Regions from separate parts of the Streptomyces sp. NBC_01717 genome, predicted to be linked through region 1. Evidence: predicted binding sites of a transcription regulator. Region 1 holds the regulator's gene; the other holds the start of a gene.

The links. Region 1 encodes HrcA, which represses chaperone genes, less so after heat shock. Its sites were predicted from a motif close to TTNGCACTCNGNNNNNCNGAGTGCNAA; they were not measured.
Region 2: the regulator HrcA is predicted to act here: its motif matches at 1,740-1,766, upstream of OHB49_RS24870 (FmdB family zinc ribbon protein).

What each region holds. Positions count from the first base shown of each region.
Region 1 covers NZ_CP109178.1:6,241,666-6,245,070, reverse strand. Annotated here, with positions in the region: gene dnaJ (molecular chaperone DnaJ) at 38-1,174, opposite strand; gene hrcA (heat-inducible transcriptional repressor HrcA) at 1,175-2,191, opposite strand; gene OHB49_RS28125 (MBL fold metallo-hydrolase) at 2,383-3,105, shown strand; gene OHB49_RS28120 (DUF3097 domain-containing protein) at 3,131-3,405, shown strand, end outside.
Region 2 covers NZ_CP109178.1:5,475,482-5,478,886, forward strand. Annotated here, with positions in the region: gene OHB49_RS24860 (RcpC/CpaB family pilus assembly protein) at 1-150, opposite strand, end outside; gene OHB49_RS24865 (S-methyl-5'-thioadenosine phosphorylase) at 459-1,292, opposite strand; gene OHB49_RS24870 (FmdB family zinc ribbon protein) at 1,384-1,728, opposite strand; partial or broken gene OHB49_RS24875 (MFS transporter) at 1,946-3,228, opposite strand.

The sequences.
Region 1 (3,405 bases):
GGTGCGTTGCAGAGGGCGGTGACGCGACGGACGGCGCTCAGCGGCCGTTGAACGCGTCCTTGAGCCGGGAGAACAACCCCTGCTGTCCCGGCTGGAACTGACCGGTGGGCCGCTCCTCGCCGCGCAGCTTCGCCAGCTCACGCAGCAGTCGCTCCTGCTCCGGGTCCAGCTTCGACGGGGTCATCACCTCGACGTGCACGATCAGATCGCCGCGCCCGCCACCGCGCAGGTGGGTGATGCCGCGGCCGTGCAGCGGGACCGACTGACCGGACTGGGTGCCCGGCCGGATGTCGACCTCCTCCAGGCCGTCGAGCGTCTCCAACGGCACCTTGGTGCCGAGCGCGCCCGCCGTCATGGGGATCGTGACAGTGCAGTGCAGATCGTCGCCGCGGCGCTGGAACACCGCGTGCGGCAGCTCGTGGATCTCGACGTACAGGTCGCCGGCCGGGCCGCCGCCGGGGCCGACCTCGCCCTCGCCCGCAAGCTGGATGCGGGTGCCGTTGTCGACACCGGCGGGGATCTTCACGGTGAGCGTGCGCCGCGAACGGATGCGACCGTCACCGGCGCACTCCGGGCACGGGGTCGGCACGACCGTACCGAAGCCCTGGCACTGCGGGCAGGGCCGCGAGGTCATGACCTGGCCGAGGAACGACCGGGTGACCTGCGAGACCTCACCGCGACCGCGGCACATGTCACAGGTCTGGGCGGAGGTGCCGGGTGCGGCGCCCTCGCCGCTGCAGGTCGTACAGACGACAGCCGTGTCGACCTGGATGTCCTTGGTGGTGCCGAACGCGGCCTCGCCGAGATCGATCTCCAGCCGGATCATCGCGTCCTGGCCGCGCCGGGTGCGCGAACGGGGTCCGCGCTGCGACGCCGTACCGAAGAACGCGTCCATGATGTCGGAGAAGTTGCCGAAGCCACCCTGTCCGAATCCGCCCGCGCCACCGCCGCCGGAGGCGGACAGCGGGTCACCGCCGAGGTCGTAGACCTGCTTCTTCTGCGGGTCCGACAACACCTCGTAGGCGGCGTTGATCTCCTTGAACCGCTCCTGCGTCTTCGGATCGGGATTGACATCCGGATGCAGCTCGCGTGCGAGCCGCCGGAAGGCCTTCTTGATCTCGTCCTGAGATGCGTCGCGGCGCACGCCGAGTACGGCGTAGTAGTCCGTGGCCACTTACGACTCCGCCAGGATCTGTCCGACGTAACGTGCCACTGCGCGTACCGCTCCCATCGTTCCGGGGTAGTCCATGCGGGTCGGTCCGACCACGCCGAGTTTGGCGACTGCCTCGTCGCCCGAACCGTAGCCGACCGCGACGACGGACGTGGAGTTGAGCCCCTCGTGGGCGTTCTCGTGCCCGATACGTACGGTCATGCCCGAGTCCTTGGCCTCGCCGAGCAGCTTCAGCAGCACGACCTGCTCCTCCAACGCCTCCAGCACCGGCCGGATCATCAGGGGGAAGTCGTGCCCGAAGCGGGTGAGGTTGGAGGTGCCGCCGATCATCAGCCGCTCCTCCGTCTCCTCGACGAGGGTTTCGAGCAGGATCGAGAGCACGGTGGACACGGTTCCCCGGTCCTCGCTCTCGAAGGATTCCGGCAGATCCTGCACCAGTTGCGGGACGTCCGCGAAACGGCGTCCGACGACCCGGCTGTTGAGCCGGGCCCGCAGATCGGCGAGAGAAGTCTCACCGAACGGCGCGGGGCAGTCGATCATGCGCTGCTCGACCCGGCCGGTGTCCGTGATCAGCACGAGCATCAGCCGGGCGGGCGCCAGCGACAGCAGCTCCACATGCCGCACCGTCGACCGGGTCAGCGAGGGGTACTGCACGACGGCGACCTGCCGGGTCAGCTGCGCGAGCAGCCGTACGGTGCGGCCCACGACGTCGTCGAGGTCGACCGCGCCGTCGAGGAAGTTCTGAATGGCCCTGCGCTCAGGCGACGACAGGGGCTTGACCCCCGCGAGCTTGTCGACGAAGAGCCGGTAGCCCTTGTCCGTCGGGATGCGCCCCGCGCTGGTGTGGGGCTGGGCGATGAAGCCCTCGTCCTCCAGCACTGCCATGTCGTTGCGGACCGTGGCCGGGGAGACCCCCAGTTTGTGCCGCTCGGTGAGCGCCTTGGAACCGACGGGCTCCTCGGTGCCGACATAGTCCTGGACGATGGCGCGCAGCACTTCGAGTCTGCGTTCGCTGAGCATGGCGCACACCTCCAGCTGTGTCACTCGGTGGATCCCGGTCGTTTCCGTCGTTCCTCGAAGAGCCCTGGCACTCGATGCGTACGAGTGCCAGTAATCCCCCGCCAGTGTACGGCGGCCGGGTAGGGCCCTAGCAAGGGCGACCGGCCACGCTACCCCGAGACTGCGCAGGTCGTTGCCGATAGCGTCGCCGCATGGACGCCTCTTGGGAAGAGTTCGGCTGGGAGCGACTCGGCAACGGTGTGGGCCGACGACGGCTTCCCGGGTGGGACGCGACGGTCGCACTGGTGGTCGGAACGGACGGGGCGCTGCTCTTCGACACCGGATCGACGCTGCGCGAAGGCGCGGAGATCCGGGCCCAGGTCGAGGCACTGATCGGCCGGAGGGTGACGCATATCGCACTCAGCCACCCCCACTTCGACCATGTGCTCGGCACCGCGGCCTTCTCCGGGGCCGAGGTGTACGGGGCGGTCGGAGTGACGGATCTCCTGGCCCGCGGAGCGGACGAGCTGCGCGCCGACGCCGTGCGCCACGGGGTGCCCGAGGGGGACGCGGCGCAGTCGGCCGATGTGCTGGTGGCGCCGCACCACCAGGTGCACGACGAGTGGACCCTCGACCTGGGCGGTGGCCACCAGGTGCTGCTGGCGAACGTGGGCCCCGGCCACAGCGGCCACGATCTCGCGGTCCTGGTGCCCGGCTCCCCCGCCGTCGTGCTCTGCGGCGACCTGGTCGAGGAGTCCGGCGAACCGCAGGCGGGCCCGGACGCGATCCCGTCGCGCTGGCCCGCCGCGCTCGACCGGCTGCTGGCGCTGGGCGGCGAGGACGCGGTGTACGTGCCGGGGCACGGTGCGCTCGTGGACGCCTCGTTCGTACGTGCGCAACGTGACCAACTGTCCACTGCCTTCGGCGTGTCGTGACCCGTTCACGTCCTATCGTCGTCCGATGCGCAGCTACCACCCGGATCTGACCCCACCGTGGAAGAAGTCCGCCCCCGTCCCCGAGGTCCCCGCCGAGCCCGATCTGGTCGTGGAGGAGGTCTCCAGCGGCTTCTGCGGCGCCGTGATCCGCTGCGAGAAGACGGCCCAGGGCCCGACAGTGACCCTGGAGGACCGGTTCGGCAAGCACCGGGTGTTCCCGATGGAGCCTCGCGGCTTCCTGCTGGAGGGCCGGGTCGTCACCCTCGTACGCCCGTCCGCGCCCGGTCCCGTGCGCCCCGT
Region 2 (3,405 bases), 770 kb from region 1:
CGCCCGCCGTAACCGACGCCCACCACCCCCGCGCACCCGCAGCGGCGCGAACGCGGGCACCCCACAGGGCGGCGGCGCCGACACCGGCGGGCCGGGGACCGTCGGACGTAGATCGGACGAGGACGTGCTCGGAGAAACGGGCGGGAACATGGCCGACACCACCTGCCGTGAGGAGTGAGGAGCGCGAAGTCCGGCGTTCGGACGAACACCGACGCCCCTCACGATCCACGGTGCGCGCCATTCCCGCCGAGCCCTGTGGACAGCGCACCCGCTGTGGACAAGTCGGTCACCCACCCGCGCCCCACCCGCCTCACGGAGCCACGACCGGAATCAGGACCAGGCCGGAACCAGGACCAGGCCTGAACCAGGACCAGGCCGGAACCAGGACCAGACCCGAGCCAGGACCAGGCCGGAACCAGGACCAGGCCCGAGCCAAGACCAAGCCGCGGTCGCACCCCTTACGGCAGCTCGATCCCCGTCTCGATCCCGTCCAGCGCACGCGCGCAAGAACAGCTGCGCTCCCCTTCCGCAGGCAGCGCCGTCACCGCGTCGAACAGCACCGCCCGCAGCCGGTCCACATTGGCCGCGAACACCTTCAGCACGTCCCCGTGGGAGACGCCCTCGCCCGCCTCGGCGCCCGCGTCCAGGTCCGTCACCAGCGTCATCGTCGTGTAGCAGAGCCCCAGTTCACGGGCGAGCACGGCCTCCGGATGCCCGGTCATGCCGACCACCGACCAGCCCATCGCCGCATGCCAGCGCGATTCGGCCCGAGTCGAGAAGCGCGGCCCCTCGACGACCACCAGCGTCCCGCCGTCCACCGGCTCCCAGCCCTTGGCGCGTGCCGAGGCCAGTGCGACCTTGCGCCCCTCGGGGCAGTACGGGTCTGCGAAGCCCAGGTGCACCACGTTCGACGCCACACCGTCCGCGCGGGTCTCCCCGTCGTAATACGTCTGCGTGCGGGCCTTGGTGCGGTCCACCATCTGGTCCGGTACGAGCAGCGTCCCCGGTCCGTACTCCGGACGCAGCCCGCCGACCGCGCACGGGCCGAGCACCTGACGTACGCCCACGGACCGCAACGCCCACAGGTTGGCGCGGTAGTTGATGCGGTGCGGCGGCACATGGTGGCCGCGTCCGTGGCGGGGGAGGAAAGCGACCCGGCGGCCGCCGATCTCGCCGAGGAAGACGGAATCGCTCGGCTGTCCGTACGGGGTGTCCACGCGAACCTCGGTGACATCCTCCAGGAAGGAGTACAAGCCCGAGCCGCCGATGACACCGATCTCTGCGTTCACCATGCGATCACACTAGCGGGGCTGTAAATGCCGAAGGCCCCGCCGATCGGATCGGCGGGGCCTACGGACGAAGTGTGAAGCTGCGTACCTCGGCTCAGGCGGCCGACGTACCGCTCGACGACGACGCGGAGGACGACGACGAGGAAGAGGAAGCAGCGGACGAGGACGCGGACGACTTCGACTCCGAGCCCGTCGAGGAAGTCGACGAAGCGGAACCGGTTGCCTTCGCGGACGACGACGCCGGCGCGCTGCTCGACGAGGAGCCGCGGCTGTCGTTCCGGTAGAAACCGGAACCCTTGAAGACAATGCCGACCGCCGAGAACACCTTCTTCAGGCGTCCCTCGCAGTTCGGGCACACGGTCAGAGCGTCATCGGTGAACTTCTGCACCGCCTCGAGGCCCTCGCCACATTCGGTGCACTGGTACTGATAGGTCGGCACTTGTCTTCCTCCTGGCACTCTCACTCGATGAGTGCTAACAATCCTCAATGGTAGCTGCTACGGGCAGCTGTTTGCAGTAACGTCTGTCACCTGCCTGAAGGGCAGCGGTCAGGGCTTGGCCGTCGTAGGGGCCGTCGGCCTGAGCGAAAAGCTGCCACATTATGTGGCGGAGGAGTCACACTGACGTATTCCGCTGAGCGAGCGAGCGCATGAATCGTCATTTTCTGGCCGCGACAGGATCGCGGTGAACCGTGCCGCGTGCGGCCATGATGGTCGGGCCGGTGTCAGCCGTGAACGCAGCGTCACCAGGGTCACGAGTGCCAGCACGGTCCCCACCAGCGGCACCACGAATCCGGTGCTCGCGCCGTGGGCGTCCGCCAGCCGTCCGGCGACCGTCACCGCCGCGGCCTGGCCGAGTGCGACCGCGCCCGTCAGCCAGGTGAACGCCTCGGTCCGGGCGGACGCCGGAACCAGCGCCTCGACGAGTGTGTATCCGCTGATCAGCGCGGGTGCGATGGAGAGTCCGACGAGCAGCCCGAGCCCGGCCAGCAGCGGCACGGAGTGCACGGCCCACAGTCCGGACGCGGTCAGGGTCAGCGCCGCGTACCCGGCGATCAGCCTGCGCCGTGGCCCGCTCTTCCAGGCGACGGCACCGCAGGCGATCCCGGCCAGCATGTTGCCGGCCGCGAAGATCCCGTACAGCAGGCCGTTCGCACCGGGCCGGCCGATCTCCTCGGCGAACGCGGTCAGCGAGACCTGCATGCCACCGAAGACGGCACCGATCCCGAGGAACGCCACCGCGAGCACGCGTACGCCCGGTACGGACAGGGCGGAGGTGTGCCGTTCGGAGTCGTCGGACGTGGTGGCGCGGACCGCGGGCTGGGTACCGCGCTGCGCCGCGAAGAGCAGGCCGCCCATCAGCGTCAGTGCGGCCTCCGCGATGAGTCCGGCCGCCGGATGCACCCCGGTGCACAGGGCGGTGGCGAGGACGGGTCCGATGACGAAGGTGAACTCGTCCGTCACCGACTCGAAGGCGGCGGCGGTCGACATCAGGGGCGAGGCCTTCCGTCCGGGTGCCGCGCCCAGCAGCGCCGCCCAGCGGGCCCGCACCATCGGGCCGATCTGCGGGACGGAGGCTCCCGTCGGCACCGCGGCCAGGAACAGCAGCCAGAGCGGTGCGTTCGCCAGTGCGAGTGCCGTCAGCGCCGACACGGACGCCGCGTGCACGAGGACTCCCGGCAGCAGTACGGCGCGCTGGCCGATGCGGTCGGCCAGCTTGCCGCTCTGCGGGGCGAACAGCGCCATGGAGACACCGGTGACAGCGGCGACGGCGCCCGCACTGCCGTACGAGCCGGTGGTGTGCTGAACCAGCAGGACGATGCCGATGGTCAGCATCGCGAAGGGCTGCCGTGCGGCGAAGCCCGGAAGGAGGAAGGTCCACGCACCGGGGATGCGCAGCAGTTGCCCGTAACCGGGGCGGTCGGAGACCGTGGACGCCACGGTCCATGCCTTTCTGCCGCCTGGTAGCCATGCTTCCGTGGCCGGTCCGCACCTGTGGGTGCCGGTCCCGGACGGGAGCTGCCGAGAGCTGTCCTCTTCGCGCGGAACTGCGGTAGATGCCGGGCGCTCGCAGCAGAGGCGGAGGACGCCACGACCGCCATACGGTCGCGCCAGCTC